DNA from 2 places in the Bacillus sp. WC2503 genome. Region 2 is predicted to be linked to the other one. Evidence: a T-box and tRNA genes for the amino acid it is inferred to sense, from the RefSeq annotation. Region 2 holds a T-box; the other holds one or more tRNA genes.
The links. A T-box is a leader RNA that pairs with one kind of tRNA and senses whether it is charged. The one in region 2 lies ahead of argS (arginine--tRNA ligase), so its partner is inferred to be a tRNA-Arg.
Positions count from the first base shown of each region.

Region 1: it encodes a tRNA-Arg, which carries the amino acid that the T-box ahead of argS (arginine--tRNA ligase) is inferred to sense. The anticodon was not compared.

Region 1 is NZ_JBQYMD010000001.1:4,269,845-4,279,322, reverse strand. Features, by position in the region: gene ACUN26_RS22195 (DUF421 domain-containing protein) at 1-127, opposite strand, end outside; gene ACUN26_RS22190 (DUF1657 domain-containing protein) at 148-354, opposite strand; gene spoVAE (stage V sporulation protein AE) at 366-716, opposite strand; gene spoVAD (stage V sporulation protein AD) at 713-1,729, opposite strand; gene spoVAC (stage V sporulation protein AC) at 1,730-2,206, opposite strand; gene ACUN26_RS22170 (YhcN/YlaJ family sporulation lipoprotein) at 2,235-2,723, opposite strand; gene ACUN26_RS22165 (DUF1657 domain-containing protein) at 2,830-3,036, opposite strand; gene ACUN26_RS22160 (hypothetical protein) at 3,240-3,416, shown strand; partial or broken gene ACUN26_RS22155 (YxeA family protein) at 3,432-3,524, shown strand; tRNA gene ACUN26_RS22150 (tRNA-Arg) at 3,734-3,809, shown strand; gene ACUN26_RS22145 (glycosyltransferase family 39 protein) at 3,900-5,357, opposite strand; gene rpoN (RNA polymerase factor sigma-54) at 5,727-7,031, shown strand; gene ACUN26_RS22135 (glutaredoxin family protein) at 7,041-7,286, shown strand; gene cggR (gapA transcriptional regulator CggR) at 7,423-8,451, shown strand; gene gap (type I glyceraldehyde-3-phosphate dehydrogenase) at 8,478-9,478, shown strand, end outside.
Region 2 is NZ_JBQYMD010000001.1:1,458,315-1,466,474, reverse strand. Features, by position in the region: gene ACUN26_RS07755 (bacteriocin-processing peptidase family protein) at 1-3,751, opposite strand, end outside; gene ACUN26_RS07750 (class I SAM-dependent methyltransferase) at 4,070-4,972, opposite strand; gene argS (arginine--tRNA ligase) at 5,117-6,805, opposite strand; T-box leader at 6,851-7,065, opposite strand; gene ACUN26_RS07740 (class I SAM-dependent methyltransferase) at 7,106-7,882, opposite strand; gene ACUN26_RS07735 (BrxA/BrxB family bacilliredoxin) at 7,932-8,160, opposite strand, start outside.

The sequences.
Region 1 (9,478 bases), 2.8 Mb from region 2:
CTATGTATTCAAAAAAGGAAAGTTGGGAGATTTGTCTTTTCCCTAACCATTTTGTAATAGCGAATAACATGATTAATATAAAAACAGAACGGAGAATGACAAGTGTCCATTCAGGTAGGTGAGACATAGCGATTTCCTCCAGTCTGCTTAAAACCCTTTATATTGAGGTTCTTCACGTTCTAATACTGAAACTCTATCCTTAACATCAGCGATGACGCTGTCCATTTCTAACATACATTCATGAAATACGCGTTTTGATTCTTCATCCTGTGAATTTAATGAAAGGGAACTTAAACTTGCTTGAGCACCCCTTAAACTAGCAAGACAAGTTTTTACGCTAGCGATAACAGTCATGCAAACACCTCTTATCCTTTCGGTTTAAATAGTAATGCTCCAATGAAGCCGAAAATAATCGCTGCGGATACACCTGCGCTCGTTACTTTAAACATACCAGTAATTACGCCGACGATTCCATGTTTTGCAGCTTCTTCCATCGCGCCGTGAACGAGGGCATTTCCAAAACTTGTAATAGGTACAGTTGCCCCAGCTCCGGCGAAATCAATTAGTGGTTCATACAAATTGAATCCGTCTAATATAGCTCCAGCAACAACGAGTGTTGCCATTGTATGAGCTGGTGTTAGTTTGCCGACATCAAACATAAGTTGTCCAATTACACATATAAGTCCACCGATTACAAAAGCCCAGAAGAAAATCATTGCGTTGCACCTCCAAATTCAATCGAAACGGCGTGGGCGATACACGGAATCGTTTCTTCTTGTTGGAATGTAAGTGGAGATAGTAAAGCGCCTGTCGCAACGACAAGTATTTTTTTGAATTCTCCTCTTTTCATTCGGTTTAATAAGTGACCGTATACGACTGTCGCTGAACAGCCTGGACCACTTCCGCCGGCTATTACAGGTTGACCTTCTCTATAAATGAGTAGTCCGCAGTCTTGAAATTGTTCACTCGTTACTTCTGTTCCATGTTTATGTAGTAAGTCATAAGCAATTTCGCGTCCAACATGTCCGAGGTCGCCTGTTACGATTAAATCATAGTGAGATGCATCAAGATTTCTTTCTCTTAAATGAGCTTCAATTGTATCGACAGCAGCAGGGGCCATTGCACCTCCCATATTAAATGGATCAGTTAATCCCATATCAACAATGCGCCCAATTGTGGCGGAAGTTACTCTTGGGCCATGTCCTGTATCGCTTAAAATAGCTGCGCCCGCACCAGTTACTGTCCACTGGGCCGTAGGAGGTTTTTGACCACCATATTCAGTTGGATAACGAAATTGTTTTTCCACGGCAGCGTTATGGCTTGAAGCTCCAGTTAATAAATATTTTGCGCCTTTTGCATTTACGATACTTGCACCGAGCGCTAAACCTTCCATAGAAGTAGAGCAAGCGCCAAATAATCCGAGATAAGGTGTGCCAAGTGTGCGGCATGCAAAGCTAGTAGGCGTAATTTGGTTAATTAAATCTCCAGCGAGAACGAATTGAATATCATCTTTCCTAAGTCTCGCTTTTTCTGTAGCACGGCTACAAGCTTCTTCAAACAAAATTTTATGTGCTTTTTCGTAGGAATCTTGTCCGAGCCATAAATCTTCATGAAGGGTATCGAAGTCTTCAGGGATTTTTCCCTTTGCCTCAAAGGGGCCACCGATTACACCTGTTGAAATAATAACTGGCTTGTTTTCGAATACCCATGTTCGGTGTCCTTGTAACATTTATAACCCTCCCCATTGAACGAGAATCGTTTTAATAAGTGCGATGACGAAAGCGGAAAATACGCCAAATAAGATGACTGATCCTGCTAGTTTAAACATGTTACCACCAACGCCGAGAACGAATCCTTCTGTACGGTGTTCAATACATGCGGCAATAACAGAATTACCAAATCCAGTGACGGGAACTGCGGTACCAGCACCAGCAAATTGTCCAAGGCGATCGTAGACGCCAAATCCCGTAAGTAGCATGGAGATAAAAATAAGAGTTGCAACGGTAGGGTTCCCGGCAGAGCGCTCAGTGAAATCAAAATACGTAATATAAAAGGTAGAAATCAGTTGGCCTATTAGACAAATGAATCCGCCGACGAAAAAAGCTTTTATACAATTTTTTAAAACGGGGCGCTTCGGTTCGCGCTGTTGTTCGAATTTTTTATATTCTTGTTGTACAGGTGTTAAGTTTTTATCTTTACTAGACATTTGAATCCTTCCTTCTCTATTAGAAAGCTTAAATATTAGATCCCATTTCTGATTGAATGAGCTTCAATTGTTTTTTGATGCCGTCGTTACTTACTTTCTTTTTCTTAATTTTGTTTTCAAGTTCTTCTATGAGCATAAAGATCTTTTTGTCTGTACTTACATGAATATCAAAAGTAGGATTTTCATCACTTAGTTTCTTTTTTAATTTACTTCGTAAAGGTTTTAAACCAAATCTTTCGTGATGTTCAGGTTTGATGGCTATGTAAAGATCTAAATTTGTATTAACTGCGGTAGCTTCTATAATTCCCTCCATAGCAAGAGCTCTTTTCTTAGCGTCTTGCGATATAGATTGATTAAAGGATTCTGTACTCATTTTTGTTAATTTAGGACCTTTTTTCTCATCTGTTCGCTTCGCTTCTTCTTTCTTTACCTTTTTATCTAACGGGCTATTATCACATCCGGTAAGTGAACCGAATAGCAGCATAAATAACGCGGTTATGATTCCGAGTTTTCGCATTATAATCATTCCATTTCTATCTGCATTATGTAATGTGAGAAAAAGGATGATTGCATATCACCCTTTTTCTCAAATTGTGTACCATTAGATGAAATGGTACTTTCGGTTATTGCTGTGAATATTGTGGTTCTTCTTGTTGGACTTCTTCAACGCGTGGGTTTAAAGAATCAATAATAGTTTGCGTTTGCTCTGCAGCTGTTTGGAAAAGTTGCTTTGCTTGTTGGTTATCCGTATCAAGAGCGAATCCCTCTAAGCTAGCTTGTGCACTTTTTAATCCAGAAACAGTTTGCTTTAGTTTTGTAATTACAGTCATTGAATGAAGCCCCCTTTGGAATATCAATTCAAAGTTTATAATTTGTGAGTTGAGGTGAATTTATGATTGGAAAATTTAGGTGTATTACACGTGTAGATTACAATTTTGTAATGAATACGTAAGGGTAAGCGATAGTGGAAAAACTTTTTCTCATAGAATAAAGAATGTAAAGCAAGTTAAAAGGATATGTTAAGGAGAGGAAAATGGGTTTAATTGGAATTTTTATATTAGTTATTGGTGTGGCAAGCTTTTCTCATAATGAGGTGATTGATAGATATAATCCGCTTGTGAAAGAAGACTTTGTATATGTAAAAGCGAAAGAATCCGGCCGATTATCCACAGTTGGAGAGGTAGCTGGAGACTATAAATTTACTGGTTAATCCGCTTCGGGTGAAGAAAGAGATGTTAAGTTTTATGCGTCGCGTGGACTTAGAGAAGGGGCATATGTAAAGGTTAAAACAAAAGGTGAATATATTGAAACATACTAAGAAGTACAGCCAAATGAAATTCCAAAAGGGATTAAAAAGAAACTAGATAAATAAGATGGTTAAGAATTGCCTCCTAAATGTAGAAATTAGGGGGCGTTTTTATGCAGGAAAAAGCGTATGTACAATGTGTTATCAAAGAGTTTTTATTGATTTAAATGGTTTTTATTGCTATTATTATGAAGAGAAAATGAAGTGTATTTTATAATCATGCGCCCATAGCTCAGTCGGATAGAGCGGTGGTTTCCGGTACCACGTCTGCCGGGGGTTCGAATCCCTCTGGGCGCGTTAAAAATCCCTAACTTACATCGTTGTAAGTTAGGGGTTTTTTTATTCATAATTGTATTGTTTGTCCCGTAAATACCAGATTGGTAAGGGTTATGAATCAGTGGATGCCGTTGAACCAGATTGCGCTTTATTCATTTTAAATAATGATAAATTCATTATATATTGCAAAGTAAAGGCTGCAAGTATAATGAAGATCGGGAAGAAGAAATAGCGATAACGAATTTGAACTTCAGTCACTAAGTAAATGAGAAAAGCACCGATAATCAGAATTTGAAAATACTTCATGTTTAAATTTTTAAATGGAGAACTGAAAAGAAAAATAAAGACAGAACCCATGCTCAGCAACATAATCGATACATAGTGTATAAAGTCTAGTTTTATAAATGAAACATCGTTGATAGTATTTCTGGCGATATCATTTATAGGGATATATGCATAAGAATCTGTTGGACTACCCCACATAATAATATTTTTTTTGTTCATAAGAGGGATAAGGTCGGTTAAATTTTCGGTTCTTTCTTTAATTAATTGTTTTTGAATTCGATTATGTTCCTCTATATCAAAATCGACAATACTTTGTCTTAATTTAGCGAAGTCCTCTAAGGAATATTGGCCGTTAGATTCTTTATTCAAGCCTATAACAAATTTCCAGCCAGAATCCGCATTGGTTATTGGGTTATGTGAAATATTAAGCATTACAGGAATATAGGCTAAAGTATATAAGATAACTAAGTATGTAGAAATAAATGTTATAGAAGAAATGAAATTCCTTTTTAAAATATTGCTGTGAAAGAATAAAAGGAAAAGCCCGGCAGCTATTAAAAATAGGATCCCAATAGGATAAATAATATTTCCTAAAGCGAATAGCAGACCACCAAAAACCATATTTATGTAATTTTTATTTTCATCGCGTGCTAATAGGTGATACGTTCCCCAAGAAAACAACATCATAGAAAGATGCTGATTTGTGAGCACAGGGACTAGTAAAAATAAGTTAATAGATGTTACGTATAAAATGAAACCAAATCGCCCGAAGGTTTCATTGTTTAATCGGTGTTTAGCTATGTAAAAAATAGCTAAACCTGTTAGCAATGTATACACAATATTCAAGAACTGTAAGGCAAAGTAACTATGTGAGGTTAATGTAAGAACAAGTGCCTCGTAAATTGTAAAGCCCAACTGAGTAGTATTCCAAAAGAAGTACTGATTATCCTTAATGGCTTTCATGTTGCCAGCGGCTAATTCTTTAGCTCCATCCAACATGTACTGAAAATCAGAAATTGGAGACGAAGGGACTAATTTAATAATTATGATAGATATCAGTAGATAAACGATGCTTATCGTATAGACGTATTTTTTTGTGCTTATATTTCTTGTTAAGAAAACGAGGGCATATATGAAAATGATGAAAGCACATATCCCAAAGATGATAAAAGGACTAAATGCCAAATCTTGTTGTTGAAAGATACTCCAACACATGATTAGCAGAATGATACATGATGCCAGGTTAACTCCTAATGAAGGTATACTTCGAAGTATTTTTTGCATGATTCATCTCCCGTTCTAATTGTTGTATATAATGGAAAATTTTACGTTATAAATTTAGTTCTTTCAATATTTATAGTTAAAGATTTGTTGTTTTCTATGAAATTTTATTGTTTTATACACGAGAAGATAGAGTTTTATTCTATCTTCTTTTTTATTTCCCTATTGTTATATCTAGTGATAAGATTTACTATTAGTATGTGGTTCTAATTTTTGTGCACTATTATTTTCTTTCAATATTATTCAAATTTCGGTTGTAAGTTGTAAATCTCATTAATACATATAAATTAATAATATTTTGGAATGGGTGTCTGCGATAGGATTCTCCTTTTACCAAACTTATTGTACAATAGAAACAAGGGGGAGATTAGTTTGAAGGCAAGTCTTTTACAAGAACAAAGCTTACGTTTGGCAATGACACAAGAGTTAAGGCAAGCGATTACAATGCTTCAGTATAATGTACAAGAATTATCGGAGTTTTTGTATGAGCAATCGTTAGAGAATCCCCTTATTGAGTTAGGTGGTTTTGAGAGGGAGAAGAAGAGCTCTAACAAAAGTAAAAGTACCAGCAAACAAGTCGATAATCAGATGGAAATCTACAGTGTGGATTCCATGACGATTCAGCAACATTTATTAAATCAAATACAGTATTATAAAATAGAAGAAGAAGAGCGAAAAGTAGCTTCTTTCATTATTATGAACATGGATGGAAATGGGTATTTACAAGAAACGAATGAAGAGTTAGCAGACCTCCTTTCTGCACCGCTTCATGTAGTCGATCGCTCTGTAGAGATTGTCCAATCACTTGAGCCAGCAGGGGTAGGAGCACGTAATATTCAGGAATGTCTTATTTTACAATTGAAGCGCTTACAAAGAAGGGATGGATTAGCGGAAGATATTGTAGAGGAGCACTTTGCTTATTTCGTGAAGAAGGATTGGCGAAAGCTCGTTCATGTGCTGAAGTGTAGTAATGAAGAATTACAATCGGCGGTGAACTGTATTACATCATTGCAGCCGAAACCAGGCCTTGCGTATTCTTCGGATAAACCACTGTATATTGTGCCTGACATGGCAGTGAAAAAAGAAGGCGATCGCCTCGTTTTACAGATGAATGAGAGAAATATGCCGAGAATTGAAATTCACTCTGAGTACAGTGCACTTCTTAATAATAGTGAAAGTGAAGTAGCATCTTACGTTTCAGAAAAGTATCAGCATGTGCAATGGATTATGCGCAGTTTGAAACAGAGAAAACAAACACTTCTGCAAGTGATGACGATTATTATGGAAAAACAACGTGATTTCTTTTGGGAAGGTCCAGCGTATTTGAAGCCACTCGCTTTAAAAGAGGTGGCGGAAGAGCTAAGTGTGCATGAGTCTACGATTAGTCGTGCAACAAGAAATAAGTATGTGCAAACACCACACGGTTTATTTGAGATGAAATCGTTCTTTAGTAATGCAGTTTCGACGACAGAGGATGAGGCAGTTTCAACAAAGCGAGTGAAACAGTTTATTCAAACGCTTGTGGAAGCAGAGAACAAGAAAAAGCCACTCTCAGATCAAAAGATTTCAAAATTATTAGAAGAAGAGCATGAAATTGTTATTTCTCGAAGAACAGTGGCGAAGTATAGAGAACAAATGCATATCCCAGCTTCATCATTACGAAAAACGATCGGATAGGTGAAGAAGATGAAAGTTGTACTATATACAAAAGTAGATTGTGGTCTTTGCGTGCAGGCGAAACAAGTTTTACAAGAAGTACAATGTGAATATTCTTTTCAAATCAAGGAAATAGATATATATGAAGATAATGACCTTTTAGAAAAATATCATTTAATGATTCCGGTTGTAGAAATAGGCGGAAAACAAGTAGAATATGGTAACATTCACAAAGGTGTCATAATAAACTATATAAAGAATGCAGTTAAGAGTTGAATAAGTTTCTATCTCCTGTTACAATAATACACGTAGCAGGGATTATTTTTTTAACCTATGTGGGACACAAAATGTCACTACGGGACGTAAAGTGACCACGAGGGAAAAATGAACCAATGTAGTGAGGAGAAAAGATATGCGCTCATGGATTCAGAACACAAAAAAATTATTACCTGATCTGCTACCTGTTATGCAAACGAGAATGCAAATTCTTCAATACATTAGGCTCATGCAGCCGATTGGAAGAAGAAACTTATCAGCAAGTCTCGGTATGACAGAACGAGTATTGCGAAGTGAAGTTCAAGTTTTGAAAGAACAAAACTTAGTTCACGTCGCTTCTTCTGGAATGACTTTGACAGAAGAAGGAACAGCTTTAGTTCTTGCTTTGGAAGACTTTATGAAAGAAATTTCCGGGTTAAAGGTTTTAGAAAAGCAACTTAAGGAAACATTAGACTTGGATGAAGTTTTCGTTGTCCCTGGTGATAGTGATGAATCGCCGTGGGTCAAACTGGAGATGGGCCGTGCTTGTGTGACTTGTATAAAAGACCGTCTGACAGCGAATAATATCGTTGCTGTGGCTGGAGGAACTACGCTAGCTGCTGCTGCGGACATGATGCAACTTGATTGCAAAGATTTACATATGCTATTTGTCCCAGCACGTGGTGGAATTGGAGAAGGTGTTGAATTAGAAGCCAATACCATTTGTGCCAAGATGGCGCAAAATACGATGAGTAATTATCGCTTATTGTATGTTCCAGACCATGTTAGTAGCGAAGCATATGCGTCTATTGTGACAGAGCCCTCCGTGAAAGAAGTTCTTGAGTTGATTCGATCTTCCAATATCGTCATTCATGGAATCGGTGATGCGTTAACAATGGCACGTCGCAGAAGTACTTCGGAAGCAGATTGGTTAAAGATTCAAGCAAACGAAGCAGTTGGCGAAGCTTTCGGTTACTACTTTAATGAACAAGGAAATGTTGTTCATAAAGTAAGAACAGTTGGTATGCAACTTGAAGATTTACAAAATGTATCTCACGTTGTTGCAGTCGCTGGAGGTTCTTCAAAGGCAAAGGCAATACAGGCTGTAATAAAGCAAGGGCACACTTCAATTCTAATTACAGATGAAGGTGCAGCAAAACAATTAACAAAGGGTATTACCCTTTAATATAATCCCCCAAGGAGGAAATTCAAATGACTAAAATTGGTATTAATGGATTTGGACGTATCGGACGTAACGTATTCCGCGCAGCTCTTAACAACTCTGAGGTAGAAGTAGTAGCAATCAACGACTTAACAGATGCTAAAACATTAGCTCACCTTTTAAAATATGACACAGTTCACGGAACTTTAAATGCAGAAGTATCTGCTAACGAAAACAGCATCGTTGTTAACGGTAAAGAAATTAAAGTTATCGCTGAGCGTGACCCAGCTCAATTACCATGGAGCGACTACGGAGTAGAAGTAGTAGTAGAATCTACTGGCCGTTTCACTAAAAAATCAGACGCTGAGAAACACTTAGGTGGATCAGTTAAGAAAGTTATCATCTCAGCTCCAGCTTCTGACGAAGATATCACTGTAGTTATGGGTGTTAACCACGAACAATACGATGCAGCTAACCACAATGTAGTATCTAACGCTTCTTGTACTACAAACTGTCTAGCTCCATTCGCTAAAGTATTAAACGAAAAATTCGGCGTAAAACGCGGAATGATGACAACAATTCACTCTTACACTAACGACCAACAAATCTTAGACTTACCACACAAAGATTTACGTCGTGCTCGTGCAGCAGCTGAAAACATGATCCCAACATCTACTGGTGCTGCTAAAGCTGTAGCATTAGTATTACCAGAACTTAAAGGTAAATTAAACGGTGGCGCTGTACGTGTTCCAACTGCTAACGTTTCTCTTGTTGACTTAGTTGTTGAACTTGACAAAGAAGTAACAGTTGAAGATGTAAACGCAGCATTCAAAGCAGCAGCTGAAGGCGAATTAAAAGGTATCCTTGGATACAGCGAAGAGCCATTAGTATCTATCGACTATAACGGATGTACAGCTTCTTCTACAATCGATGCATTATCTACAATGGTAATGGAAGGTAACATGGTTAAAGTACTTTCTTGGTACGATAACGAAACTGGTTACTCTAACCGCGTAGTAGACCTAGCTGCATACATGACTTCTAAAGGTCT
Region 2 (8,160 bases):
GTATAAGAAGCGTATCATAATCATCCGGTAGCTCTCGAACTAATTGCTTCATTAACTCTACAGCATCTTGTAACAAATCTTCGTCCTCACACTCAATGAAAAGATTTACAAGTTGCTTCGCTACCTCATAATCCCATTTATTTTCTAACGATGTTTGCAGAACATCTATCGCTTCTTTATTCATCGATACATTTTCGTAAAATAATCCAAATCGTTGTGCTGCCATACTATTTTTTGGATTTAACTTTAATGAGATTTCATATAACTCAATAATTGTTGTAACCATTGAAATTTCTTTTGCCCGGTTTTTCATACGATAAAAAGCTCTCGTAAATATAGATTTTTTCGGTTGTTCATTTTGTTGACGTTCAATCCATCTTTCCGTAACCGCAGCTGCTGCACACATGAATGCTGTACTTCTTTCTGCTTTTTTCACTTTTAATGTATGAAGAAAATCCCGGATGTTAGACAATTTCTTATGTTGTTCTACCGCTTTTACATAAACATCAAATATACGTTCATTATTTACATCTTTTTGTATTACTTTCATTGCAACTTCAATCGCTTTTGCATCTCTTTTTTTCACTAATACTTTTACATAATGATATAGAACTTCTGCATGCTCACTATCTAATTGTAGCGCTTCTTCAATCTGTGCTTGTTCTTTATCTATTTCATCCATCGCTCCATACACATACGCAATCGCATCTAAGCGCCATATTTCGGGTACTTCGCCTGCTAGATGTTCTAATTCCTTTAGCAACTCTTCTTGAAGATTTATTTCTACTGAAAGCTGTGCCAAATATTCCATATTTATATACAAAGGCTCTTCTTTCATCGCCTGAACCATATGAATTTGTTCTTTGAAACGGTCTTCTTCTTTTTCGTATATTTCTGCTAGTTGTAAATGTACACCTAAAAAGTTTTCATCAAGCTCTAAACATGTTTCATACGCTTGTTTTGCTTCTGTCAATTGTCCTAATGCCATAAGTGTTTCACCAATTCGGTAATATGGCAATGCCGTTTTCTTTTGTTCTATTGCTTTATTATATCTTTTCATCGCTTGGCCATACTGTCCAATAGATTCATGTAAAATACCTGCATAACAACTGTATTCACTTACTTCATTTCTTTCTTTTTGTAACGTTCTTAAGAATGCTATACCTCGTTGTACAAATACAGTTCCTTTAATTCGATTCACATATTCATCTAACGCACTTGCTACATTATATTCACTCTGCTTTATACCACTCTCTAACTTAGACAATGCTACTTTAAACCCATCTTCATTTCCACCAAGTTCAACCTCTGCATCCCATAAAACCATTCCTGCATTCATAAGGAAATCTTGGCTCTTTTCAATTTGTGTTTCGAGACCAAGAATATATTCTTTCGCTTCATCATATCGCTCTTTTGCCATATAAACTTGCGTAAGTCCGAAATGAGAATAAACATCTTCATTATCTTCTTCTAAAGCACGCTTATATAATGTTTCTGCTTCTTCCAGACTATCATTTTGAAAATGATAATCACCTAATCTTACATATAGAGACGCCTTATCATCACAATTCTCAATACCTTTTAATAAAATTTCTTTTGTGCTTTTCTCATCCTTCAAATCAGATTCATAGATCTCTGAAAGTTTCGTATAAATGTAAGGCGCATTACTATCTAACTGAATCGCCACTTTAAGTCCTTTTATCGCTAAATGTAATTTCCCTAATTGATGCGCACATCTCGCTCGTTCATACCATACATGCGCCTCATTTTTATATTCTCTTAACAAATTATTAAAGATTTCATATGCTTCTTCATATCTTTCTAAATCTATTAATATTAAACCGTGATTCGTTAAAGTGAACCTTTCTGGACTACGTTCTACAGCTACTTGAGAAAACTGCAACGCATTTTCAGATTGATCGATATACATATAAGATAACGCAAGGAAACTCCAGGCGATCGGCTGATCTGCGTCCAATTGTAATGAGGAACGAAAACTTGTAATCGCTTCTATATAACTTTCCTGTTCAAATGCATATCTTCCATTTATCAAATGATATAAAGCACGATTATTTTTCTTCTCAACACTTGCCAGCATTTGCTCAGCTTTCTCCATTTCTTGAAGACGAATAAAGCACTGTGCACCATGCAATTTAACAAAATCCGAGTTCGGAAACTTTTCCATTAACTTTTCTATACAATATAAAATAAATTCTTTATCTACTTCAACATCTAAATGTTTCATCGTATATAACCACGTATTCCGATTATCACTCGTCTCTTTTAAAAATTGTACTAAGTTATTAATTCCCTCTTTATCTTGTTCATCTAAATGATCTGTAAGAGAGAAAATGGATTTAAAATAATGATTCTCTTCTTCACTTAAAAATGCTAGTTTTTCCTTCTTTTCTTTCGGAACAAACGTGATCGCCAAACAACCTGTATAACGATATTTCTCTTGCAATTTACTATATTCCACAAGAACTGGTTCTATAAAGTTTGGATCTTGAACATAAAAAGCTTGTAACGTATCATCATATCCTGATAGCACTTGCACATGTGAAGCATGTTCGATGTCTATACTTAATAAAACGGGGATCTTTCGGTCGAGTAATATCTTATAAATTTCCTCATTCCCTTTAAAATAACGATATTCATAGCCTAACTCTTCAATATAAGAGACCGTATCGGAAAACTTTGAGCCTGTCATATCAAAAATAAACTCTGCTATTTCATCTTGTGTACGTTTTTCTCCCCATAGCTGCAACATCATTTCTAAACTTGTCGGAACACAATAATTATCCTTTTGTACAATTGGAACTATCGGCAGGTGAACCTTTTTTCCATCTGGATTTTTTTCTAAATTATGATATAAAGAGCCTTTTAAACTTTTTTCTTCTTTTAATAACTGTTGTAAATCTACAAGTTTATTCATTTTGTACAACGCTTCTGCACGTAAATGTACAAAGTAAGTTTCATAAGCATGATAAGGAAGCGTACTATTAATATTATCTATTACCTCTAACATCTCTTCATATTTCGCTAAATCTAATAAATACTTTACCTTTTCAAAATGAAAATATGGTACTTGTGGAAACTTTACAATCGCATCATCAATTAACTGTAATGCATGTTTTTGTTCCCCTTTATTCGCATATAACTGTGATAATAAGTAGGTAGATAGTTCTTCACAATCTTTATGCTGCTTTCCAGCTAAAAATTGTTCTTCTGCTTTCTCCCATTCACCTGTATGCATATAGACGTAGCCCCATTTATCAAAGACCGCACGTGTACTGTACTCCTCTGCTTTTTGCATATAAATGAGCGCTTCTTCATTTCGTTTCATTTCTAATAAACATCGTACTAAAGTAAAATATGTTTTCGCTAAAAAATCGTCATCTATTTCTTCTTTATCTGCCTCTTCTAAAGAGTCTTTTAACAACTGTTCTGCTTCAAGGATTTTTCGCTCATCAATTAACTCATCACAATATAAAGAGAGCGTTCTCATATTTGGGAATTTTTTATAAGCGTAGCGAATGAGGAATGAACTGTATTGGTGCATAAGCCCTTCATCAGTAAGGCGAATTAATATATCAAACTCCTTATGTGAAGGAATATTAGCAAGCCAAGTCTTCACATAGGATAAAGTATTCGTTTCTTTTATATATGAAATTTCATTATTTATTTCCTGTAATCCATCTACAAATCTCTTGTCTTTCAAACAAGCTTCTAACTGCTTAAAATCTAGCATGCATTCACCTCGAATATTTATTTAAACTGCTACTTGCTTAGATTTTACACATCATATTGTAGGTATTCAACTAAAATCTCCTATAATGGATAGTATTATTTAATATTATTCGAATTTATAACAAAATATAGTAAAAATGATTGTTTTTCTTCGTATTTTGTTTAATTATATGGAATAACGTGAATTGAGGATCTTATCTTTTCAAGGCCAAAATCAGTACATGAAATTATATCGGCGATAATTCAAATATATCAGCGATTATACGGTGAATATCGACTTATCGATAAAAAATGTCAATCCTCAATAAATTGCTACCTTTTAACATTCTATGTCACCAAATGTAATTTTCATATTCGGAGCATATACTAAAGATGAATGTATATGGAGCGCTTTAAAAAATCGTAGTTCTGCTTCATATTGAGCTAATGCTTCATCATATGTTAATCCTCTTATCATTAAACGTTCTATAAATTGCTGTTTATCACCCGGGTTGTCCGCAATCCCCTCTTCTCTTAATGAATGATACAAACTGTGTTTATCATTGTGATGCATACTAGAGTCTAAAAAGTTCACTTTATCGCTCACTCTACACTCAATATTTTTCACACCTAATTTACTTAAATACATCGGTATTTTCATGCCAATATTTCCATCTTTACCGTTTCTCTGCGCGTCTTTTTCAAATAACTTCTGCAAAGCACCTAGTTTAATAATTTCCGATTGATTCTCTCCATCTAAGACATATGAAGACATATTTGAAATCCAATGTGGTTCAAAACAGATTATTTTACCACCTTTTTTAATTGCATGTATCATTTTTTCTAACATCATTTTTGGAGTATTCATATGTAATAGGAAAGCATGACAGATTGCTATATCGTATTTATCGTTCAATTCAATTTCTGTAGCATCCCCCTCAATAAATTCTGATTCATATGGAAGTAGATGAAACAACTCTCTCGCTTCAGCAAGTAATGTTTCTCCACTATCAATGCCTGTATACTTTGAACCTTCTGGAAGTAACGGCATTAATACTAAGCCTAAATAACCATATCCACAACCGAAATCAACGATATGTACGGGCTTATTAATCTTCCAAACTGAATTTACTAAAAAACTTACATAATCGTCGTTGTAATATAAATCTCTTGTATTTTTTAAATATGTTAGTTTACTGTTCCAGTCGTATGTTTCCAAACCTAACGCCTCCTTATATAACATTACAATTCTCCATTTAATAAAGACATTCCTATACTTTAAAGAAAAGTTAAGTTTAGTTTTAAAAAAATGAAACTTTTGCTTATACCTTTCCTATAAATATAAAAAAGGTATACATATCTACTATGATACGTACACCTTTTTATGTTACATCTCCTCAGGTGCCTCCACCCCAAGCAAACGTAATCCCTCTTTTAATACAACCGTCACAGCATAAACTAATGCCAGTCTGCTGTCTTTCTCTTTACTCTCTTCCAATATACGCACATTTCCATAATATTTATTGAACGATTGTGCTACATCTAATACGTATTTCGAAATGATTGATGGCTCATTTTTGTTGAAGGCTGCTTCAATTACTTGTCGGAACTTATTCAGTAATTTTACGACGCTCCAGCTATGATCATCTTTTAATGCAAACGTACACGTTTCAAATTCTACACTTTCTTTTCTTAAAATAGAGCAAGCACGCGCATGTGTGTACTGTACATATGGTCCTGTTTCTCCTTCGAATTTCAGCATATTTTCTAATGAGAATTCGATATTATGCATACGCTCATTTTTCAAATCGTGGAAGATGACTGCTCCTACACCGACTTGCTTTGCTACTTCTTCTTTCTGTTTTAAGTTTGGGTTTTTCTCTTCAATATTTTGTTTTGCAAGGTCTATTGCTTCCTCAAGTACTTCTTCAAGTAAAATAACTCTTCCTTTACGTGTCGACATTTTCTTACCGTCTTTTAAAATGAACCCAAACGGTACATGTTCCATGCCGTCAACCCAATTGTAGCCAAGCTTTTTTAATACAGTGAAAAATTGATTGAAGTGTAAACTTTGTTCCAGGCCAACTACATATAGGGCTTTATCAAATGCATAAGTGTTTTGACGATATAACGCTGCCGTTAAGTCACGTGTTGCGTAAATAGTCGCACCATCTGATTTTCTAATTAAGCAAGGCGGCATTCCCTCTTCTTCTAAATTAACGACTAATGCGCCTTCTGACTCTTCAAGCAACTCATGCTCCTCTAAAATCCCAATGAAATCTTCCATTAAGTTATTATAAAAAGCTTCTCCTTGAAAATTAGTAAATTCTACACCGAGAAGTTCATAAATTCGAGAAAATTCTTTTAAGGATTCGTGACGGAACCAATTCCAAAGCTCAACAGCTTCTTCATCACCTTCTTCTAATTTCTTAAACCAAGCACGCCCTTCTTCTTCTAGTTCTTCGTCGTCTTTTACCTCTTCATGGAATTGAACGTATAACTTAAATAATTCACGGATTGGATCCTCTTTAACTACTGCTTCATTTCCCCATTTTTTATAAGCAGTAATTAACTTTCCAAACTGTGTTCCCCAATCCCCAATATAATTAATTCCTACAACTTCATAGCCACATTTTTCAGCGATATGTTTCAGTGAATTTCCAATCATTGTAGAACGTAAATGCCCCATCGAAAAAGGTTTTGCAATATTTGGAGATGAGTAATCAATAACTACTGTTTTTTCACATCCAAAGTAATTTTGACCGTATTCTTCTTTCTTAGCTAAAATCGTTTTTAATACAGCATCACTTACAGTTTCACGATTGAAAAATACATTTACATAAGGACCAACAGCCTCTACTTTCGTAAAGAACGGATCATTTACTTTCTCCGCAATTTCCTTTGCGATAATAGCTGGTGATTTTTCATATTGCTTCGCTAGTGAAAAACATGGGAACGCTGCATCTCCGAATTCATCTTGTTTCGGTGTTTCGATTAAATCTAAAATTTGATTTTGCGTTAATTCATTTACAAAAATATTTGATAAACTTTTCGCAAACTGTGTTTTATATTCCATACTACAACCTCCTTATTTTTTTAAACACAAAAAACTCGTCTCTATATAAGAGACGAGTTTTAACCCGTGGTACCACCCTTGTTGTTCATTACGAACCACTTTCCCGTTTATAACGAGGACAGGGGACCTCGGCTTACTCTACTATTCGTTCAAGAAGCGTCTCCGAAGTGCGCTTCATCTTTTTCTTCCGCACTAGGCTCACACCATCCCTAGCTCGCTTTCCTTCTGAAAAAGACTACTCTCTTCATCACAGACAGTATATTTAATTAATTATTGCTTATTATACATCTTTTCAAACAATTAGCAAGGGTCAATTACGCCAAAATGAAACTTTGCACTTTTTCTTTTGTATACGTGAAAATTGTGTTTTTCAAATCTAGTACTACGGAAATGGTCTTTCAGAACAATACGCTTTCTCGCCACACGCTTCGCTTCCGCAATTGTTTCATCAGTAATATCATGATACAAAGCGAAGTGTTTTAATCCTTTAATTCCATCTGATTCTATGACAGTTTCTTCAAACATCGGATCAAGGTAAACAACGTCATAACTATTATCCTCACATTGCGTTAAAAAAGCGAAATGCTCTGTTTGCTTTACATGGATTCTTTGCATTGCCTTATCGATTTCAGCAACTGATGAAGACCATGTTTGCAAACCTTTTTCCATTATGTAAGCCATATATTCGTTACCTTCAAGTCCTGTTACCTTTCCACTTTCACCAACAATATAGCTAGCTACAATACTATCTGATGCCATGCCGAGCGTACAATCTAACACCGTCATTCCGCTCTCTAATTTAGCAGCTTGTACAAACGGATCGTGCTCTCCGCGCATTAACCTTTTCACACGAAACATTGCTGAGTTTGGATGAAAGAAAAACGACTCTTCCGTACCTTCAGGGTAAATAGCTAATCGGTTCTTCCCTACGACAAGCACATCTTGTTCATATTTCTCATGCAGTTTGTGCACAGGTATATCATTACGTATAACGAAAGAACTATTTAATTCTGTCGCTATTTTTTTTGCATAAGATGTCATTTCTTTATTTGTTCGTCCTGCTGTTGTTACTATCATTATTTCACCTCTATATAAAGAAAAGAGGGAGATTTACTCTCCCCCTTCTTTAGCAATTCTTTTCGAAAGCTTGTTCTAAGTTCGTAATAATTTCGTCCATAGTTGCACCTTCAATTTCATGACGGTGAATGAAGTGAACAACTTCTTTTCCTTTTAATAATGCCATAGATGGTGAAGATGGAGGGATTTCTCCGAAGTATTCACGCATTTTTGCAGTAGCATCTTTATCTTGACCTGCAAATACAGTTACAAGATGATCAGGTTGTTTTTCAGCACGA